Regions from separate parts of the Streptomyces sp. NPDC107559 genome, predicted to be linked through region 1. Evidence: riboswitches for the same ligand, from Rfam matches in the RefSeq annotation. Region 1 holds a riboswitch; the other holds the start of a gene.
The links. Region 1 has a riboswitch for glycine ahead of gcvT (glycine cleavage system aminomethyltransferase GcvT). Riboswitches for the same ligand answer to the same signal wherever they lie in the genome.
Positions count from the first base shown of each region.

Region 2: linked by a shared signal. The riboswitch ahead of gcvP (aminomethyl-transferring glycine dehydrogenase) and the one ahead of gcvT (glycine cleavage system aminomethyltransferase GcvT) in region 1 are both predicted to bind glycine.

Region 1 is NZ_JBVKBD010000021.1:82,518-85,810, forward strand. It holds gene ACZ7OY_RS38235 (enhanced serine sensitivity protein SseB) at 1-468, opposite strand, end outside; gene ACZ7OY_RS38240 (AAA family ATPase) at 569-1,243, opposite strand; glycine riboswitch at 1,495-1,596, shown strand; glycine riboswitch at 1,597-1,704, shown strand; gene gcvT (glycine cleavage system aminomethyltransferase GcvT) at 1,778-2,896, shown strand; gene gcvH (glycine cleavage system protein GcvH) at 3,005-3,293, shown strand, end outside.
Region 2 is NZ_JBVKBD010000014.1:233,497-236,789, reverse strand. It holds gene ACZ7OY_RS33195 (DNA polymerase IV) at 1-285, shown strand, start outside; gene ACZ7OY_RS33190 (PRC-barrel domain-containing protein) at 547-918, opposite strand; glycine riboswitch at 1,034-1,129, shown strand; gene gcvP (aminomethyl-transferring glycine dehydrogenase) at 1,310-3,293, shown strand, end outside.

The sequences.
Region 1 (3,293 bases):
GCTCGCGAACCCGTCCAGCGGGGTCCGCCCGCTGCGGCACAGCTCCGCCACGGCCGGCGGCGGCAGCGGGATGCCCACCACGCCGTCGGGGTTCACCATGAGGCCGGCCTGCGGCGGCAGCCCGCGGGCGAACTCCACGGCGGGCGCGACGGTGTACGACATGTGCGGCCCGACGACCTGACGGAACTGCTCCTCGGAGCTGAAGACCGGCACGTACACCTGGCCCTCGATCTCCAGTGTGGGCAGGTCGAGGGGGCCGCTGTGCGGGCCGCCGCCGTTGGGCAGCGGCACCCAGACGAAGCTGCGGCCGAGGACCTCGACGATCCGCCCGCCGGCCGTCGGGACGCCGACCGAGGCGGAGAGCACCTCCTCCAGTTCGTTGCCGGGCCATCCGCCGTGCGGATGGGGGTGCGCCTGTGCGGGAAAGCCCGCGGGAAGGTCCGCGGGAAGGTCCGCCGGGAAGTCCATCGCTCTACCGCCTGCTGGGAACCACTGCTGTGGCTGAAAGGCTAACCGGTACGGGCCCCCGCACGGGATCGTCCCCGGGACGGATCGGCGGCGGCACCGGTCAGGGGGCGAAGTCGATCCGGCGCAGGACGTCCGCCGCGTCCCGGTCCAGCAGGACGGCCGAGGCACAGCCCCGGGGCAGTTCGCCCCGCTCCACGGCGCGCAGCAGTCGGGCGGCCGCGCGGCGGTGGCGCAGGAAGGCGTAGCGCGACACACCGCGGCCCCGGTCGCGCTGCCCGGCCAGCGCCGCGGACGGGGTGACGTCGAGCAGCAGCAGGTGCAGGGCGCCGCCCCGGCGGCCGGCCGCGCGGGCCAGCCAGTCGCGCACCCAGGCCTGGGTGCCGCAGTCGTGCACGACGACTCCCCCGCCCGCGCGCAGCGCCCTGCGCAGCCCGGCGTAGTGGGCGAGGCGGACGAGCGGGCGGTAGACGGCGTACGGCAGGAAGCGCGGCGTCCGGTCGTCCCAGCGGTCGCGGGTGTCCTGGGAGTCGACGCCGACCCCCCGTACCGCCCGCCGCATCAGCGTGGACTTGCCGCTGCCGGGCAGGCCGGTGACCACGACCAGGTCGTGGGGGCCGAAGACCAGGCCGTGCGGGCTGTGCCCGGAGCGCTCGCGCAGATCGCGGACGACCGGTGCGGGCCGCGGGGCGCGCGTCTCGACCGCCGGGGCGGCGCTCTGCTCGGGCAGTGCGGCGGCCGAGCCGGCCACATACGCCGTGATCCTGTTCACCGTGATCGTCCTCCCCTGGGGTCAGGTAAGTCCTTTCCCCACTGAGCGTAAAGAGAAGGTAATGCGTGGCGCTTCGGGATTTCGTGCGCGTTCCGCCACAAGCCGGTGACAGCGGCGGCCCGCCCCCCGGCCGGGCGCGCCGGGCGCACCCCCGGGGCGCGGGCACGGCGGGCCCGTGCCCCGGCGAGGCGAGGAGGGCCTGCCCCCGGCGCGACGAGGCGTGCAATGATGTGCGCGCCAACTGCATACCGGCCGTTTGAATCCGCGCGGGAGAGTTCCCGGGCAGCCGTGCTGCCCGGGGCGCCGAAGGAGCAAGTCCCTCCCTTGAATCTCTCAGGCACCGTTACCGCGTGGGCGAGGCACATCTGAAAAGCGGACCGCTGTGACAGCGGTCCCACCCAAGGTGCAAGTCGTGTCCCCGAGTGGTCACGACGAACCTCTCAGGTTCCGATGACAGATGGGGAGGAACGACCTCGCCCTTCCCCGTGCTCGGATTCGCTCCCGCGCGGGGGACCCATCGCATTGGGAGACGACCGTCCGATGAGCAGCACGCCACCCCGTCACACCGCGCTCGACGCCCTGCACCGTTCGCTCGGCGCGACCATGACCGACTTCGCCGGCTGGGACATGCCCCTGCGCTACGGCTCCGAGCGCGACGAGCACACCGCGGTGCGCACGAAGGCCGGTCTGTTCGACCTCTCGCACATGGGTGAGATCACGGTGACCGGCCCGCAGGCCGCGCAGCTGCTGAACCACGCCCTGGTCGGCAACATCGCCTCCGTCGGCGTCGGCCGCGCCCGCTACACCATGATCTGCCAGGCCGACGGCGGCATCCTGGACGACCTGATCGTCTACCGGCTGGCCGAGACCGAGTACATGGTCGTCGCCAACGCCTCCAACGCGCAGGTCGTGCTCGACGCGCTGGTGGAGCGGGCGGCCGGCTTCGACGCCGAGGTCCGCGACGACCGCGACGCCTACGCGCTGATCGCCGTGCAGGGCCCGGAGTCCCCCGGCATCCTCAAGTCGCTCACCGACGCCGACCTCGACGGCCTGAAGTACTACGCGGGCCTGCCCGGCACCGTCGCGGGCGTCCCCGCGCTGATCGCGCGCACCGGCTACACCGGCGAGGACGGCTTCGAGCTGTTCGTGGCCCCGGCCGACGCGGAGCGGCTGTGGCAGGCGCTGACCGAGGCGGGCGCGCCTGTCGGGCTGGTCCCGTGCGGTCTGTCCTGCCGGGACACGCTGCGCCTGGAGGCGGGCATGCCGCTGTACGGGCACGAGCTGACCACCTCCCTGACGCCCTTCGACGCCGGTCTCGGCCGGGTCGTGAAGTTCGAGAAGGAGGGTGACTTCGTGGGCCGCGAGGCGCTGACCGAGGCGGCCGCCCGCGCCCAGGACACCCCGCCGCGGGTCCTGGTCGGCCTGGTCGCCGAGGGCCGCCGCATCCCGCGCGCCGGCTTCGCGGTCGTCGCCGGCGGCGAGGTGATCGGCGAGGTCACCTCGGGCGCGCCGTCCCCCACGCTGGGCAAGCCGATCGCCATGGCGTACGTCGACGCGGCGCACGCGGTGCCGGGCGCGCCGGGAGTCGGCGTGGACATCCGGGGCACTCACGAGCCGTACGAGGTCGTGGCTCTGCCCTTCTACAAGCGCCAGAAGTAGACACTGGGCGCGGTCCACATGTGACACCGCGCACTTTCCGCTGCTCAGCGGCGGTTCCCGTTGTCCCCCATTCAGCAGCACTTCCCCGCGTACAGGAGAATTCAGGCCATGAGCAACCCCCAGCAGCTGCGCTACAGCAAGGAGCACGAGTGGCTGTCGGGCGCCGAGGACGGCGTCTCGACGGTCGGCATCACGGAGCACGCGGCCAACGCGCTCGGCGATGTCGTCTTCGTACAGCTCCCGGAGGTCGGTGACACGGTGGCCGCGGGCGAGACCTGCGGCGAGCTGGAGTCGACCAAGTCGGTCAGCGACCTGTACTCCCCGGTCGCCGGCGAGATCACCGAGGTCAACGAGGACGTGGTGAACGACCCGTCGCTGGTGAACTCGGCGCCCTTCG
Region 2 (3,293 bases), on a different contig from region 1:
CGGCATGCCGAGTACGGGCCCGGGTGGGTGCAGGGCAGCGGCCTCGGCCGGGTCACCGTCCGGTTCGAGACGCCCGACTCGGCCCCCGGCCGGGTGCGGACCTTCCGGATCGACGACCCCGACCTGGAACCGGCGGATCCACTGCCACTGGTGCGGCGAAGACCGGTGGAGGCCGAGATCTCGGGAGCGGTCCGCGGCGCCGAGGAGGAGGATACGGCGGCCGAGGGGGAACCGCTGGACGAGGAGCCGTCGAGCGCTGGCGCTGCGGAGCACGCGGTCGGCTGACGGCGGGCTCGGGGGACCTGACGGGCGACGGGACGGAGTTCCGGCTGTCCGGAACGTCACGGGCCGGCCGGAGGCTCGGGGGAGTGCCGGTGCGGTGCGATCTCCGTCACCGGGCATCCGGTGCACGCCGATCGCCGTCGACGGCGACCAGGCAGGTCGGCAGGGGCGCCGAGGGGACCGCCTGTCTCCGGCGGGCGTGCCGGGCCTGGCTGCGGCAGCTCTCCAGGGGAACCGTGGGCCGGCGGGGTGCGGGCGGTGGCGTCAGGACTCGTCCGGGCCGGCCAGCTTGCCGAAGTCGTGGTCCGGGAAGGGGGGCGGGGCTGCGATGTCGAGGCCGTAGTGGTGGTAGAGCTGGAGTTCCTGTTCGGGGGAGAGGTGACGGCCGACGCCGAAGTCGGGGGCGTCCTTGATCAGAGTGCGGTCGAACGGGACGCGCAGTGCGCCCTCGACCAGTTCGCTGGGTTCGAGCGGAACGAAAGCGTCCCTCGAGAACAGACCGGTACGTATGGCTGCCCACTCCGGTACACCGGTGGCGTCGTCGAGGTACACCTCGTCGACGGTTCCGATCTTGGTGCCGTTGCGGTCGAACGCCTTGCGGCCGATCAGGTTGCGCGGATCGACATCGGTCTGCACGGTCCCTCCTCCAGGTCGCAAACTCATCCGTAAGCACTACAAAAGAGCACATTCAGGAAGGTGGCCACTCGAAAACTCCCGTGTTGAGGTCGCTGGTACTCTGGCAAGCGGCTGCTGACCCCGTGCGGGAGAGTCCTCCGGACAAAACCGGAGGCGCCGAAGGAGCAAATCCTCCCCGGAATCTCTCAGGCACACGTACCGCACGGACGAGGTCACTCTGGAAAGCAGGACGGGTGTCGACGACCCGCGTCCTCACCGACGGTGAAAGCCGGTGACCCCACTCCGGGCGATCCGGTGAAGCTCTCAGGTTGAGATGACAGAGGGGGAGGCCGTCGGGGTACCCACACCAGGGTGCCCCTCGCAGGTCGCGTCAGACCAGGAGGCCTCCGCAATGACCGCCCACCGTATTCCGCTCTCCGAGCTCGAACAGGGGATCCCGTTCGAGCAGCGCCACATCGGGCCCGACCTCGAGGCACGGGCCAAGATGCTCGCCCAGGTCGGGTACGGCTCGCTGGACGACCTCACGGCAGCCGCGGTACCGGATGTGATCAAGAACGCCGACGCCCTCGACCTGCCGGGCGCGCGCACCGAGGCCGAGGTGCTGGCCGAGCTGCGCTCCCTGGCCGATCGCAACCAGGTCCTCGGCTCGATGATCGGCCTCGGCTACTACGGGACCTTCACGCCGCCCGTCATCCTGCGCAACGTGATGGAGAACCCGGCCTGGTACACGGCGTACACGCCGTACCAGCCGGAGATCTCGCAGGGCCGCCTGGAAGCGCTGCTGAACTTCCAGACGACGGTCGCCGAACTCACCGGGCTGCCGACCTCGGGCGCCTCGCTGCTCGACGAGGGCACGGCCGCCGCCGAGGCGATGGCGCTGTCCCTGCGCATGGGCAAGAACAAGAAGGGCCTGTTCCTGGTCGACGCGGACGCGCTGCCGCAGACCATCGCCGTGATCGAGACCCGCGCCGAGCCGACCGGCGTCGAGGTGGTCGTCGCCGACCTCAGCGACGGCATCCCGGCCGAGATCGCCGAGCGCGAGATCAACGGCGTGCTCCTCCAGTACCCGGGCGCCTCCGGTGCCGTGCGCGACCTCAAGCCGGTCATCGACCAGGCCCACGAGCTGGGCGCGCTGGTCACGGTCGCCGCCGACCTGCTCGCGCTGACGCTGCTCACCTCGCCCGGCGAGCTGGGCGCGGACATCGCGGTCGGCACCACCCAGCGCTTCGGCGTGCCGATGGGCTTCGGCGGACCCCACGCCGGCTACATGGCGGTGCACGAGAAGTTCGCGCGCAGCCTGCCCGGCCGTCTCGTGGGCGTCTCCGTCGACGCCGACGGCAACCGGGCCTACCGCCTCGCCCTTCAGACCCGTGAGCAGCACATCCGCCGGGAGAAGGCGACCAGCAACATCTGCACCGCGCAGGTGCTGCTCGCCGTGATGGCGGGCATGTACGCGGTCTACCACGGGCCCGACGGTCTGAAGGCGATCGCCGGCCGCACCCACCGCTACGCCACGCTCCTCGCCGCGGGCCTCACCGCCGGCGGTGTCGAGGTCGTGCACGGCGCGTTCTTCGACACCCTCACCGCGCGGGTCCCGGGCCGGGCCGCCGAGACCGTGGCCGCCGCGCGCGAGCGGGGGGTCAACCTGCACCTCGTCGACGCCGACCGGGTGTCCATGTCCTGCGACGAGACCACCACGCGCGCGCAGCTTGCCGCCGTGTGGACGGCGTTCGGGGTCGAGGCCGACATCGAGGCGCTGGACGCGGTCACCGAGGAGGCCCTGCCGGCCGCGCTGCAGCGCACCGACGTCTACCTCACCCACCCGGTCTTCCACCAGCACCGCTCGGAGACCGCGATGCTGCGCTACCTGCGCAGGCTCTCCGACCGCGACTACGCGCTCGACCGGGGCATGATCCCGCTGGGCTCCTGCACCATGAAGCTGAACGCGACCACGGAGATGGAGCCGGTCACCTGGCCCGAGTTCGGCCAGCTGCACCCCTTCGCGCCCGCCGAGCAGGCGCAGGGCTACCTCACGCTCATCCGTGAGCTGGAGGAGCGGCTCGCCGAGGTCACCGGCTACGACAAGGTGTCCCTCCAGCCCAACGCCGGTTCGCAGGGCGAGCTGGCCGGTCTGCTCGCGGTGCGCGGCTACCACCGGGCCAACGGTGACGACCAGCGGACCGTCTGCCTGATCCCGTCCTCCGCGCACGGCACCAACGCCGCCAGTGCCGTCATGGCCGGCATGAAGGTCGTCGTCGTGAAGACCGCCGAGGACGGCGAGATCGACGTCGAGGACCTCCGGGCGAAGATCGAGCAGCACCGTGAGCAGCTGTCGGTGCTGATGATCACGTACCCCTCCACGCACGGCGTGTTCG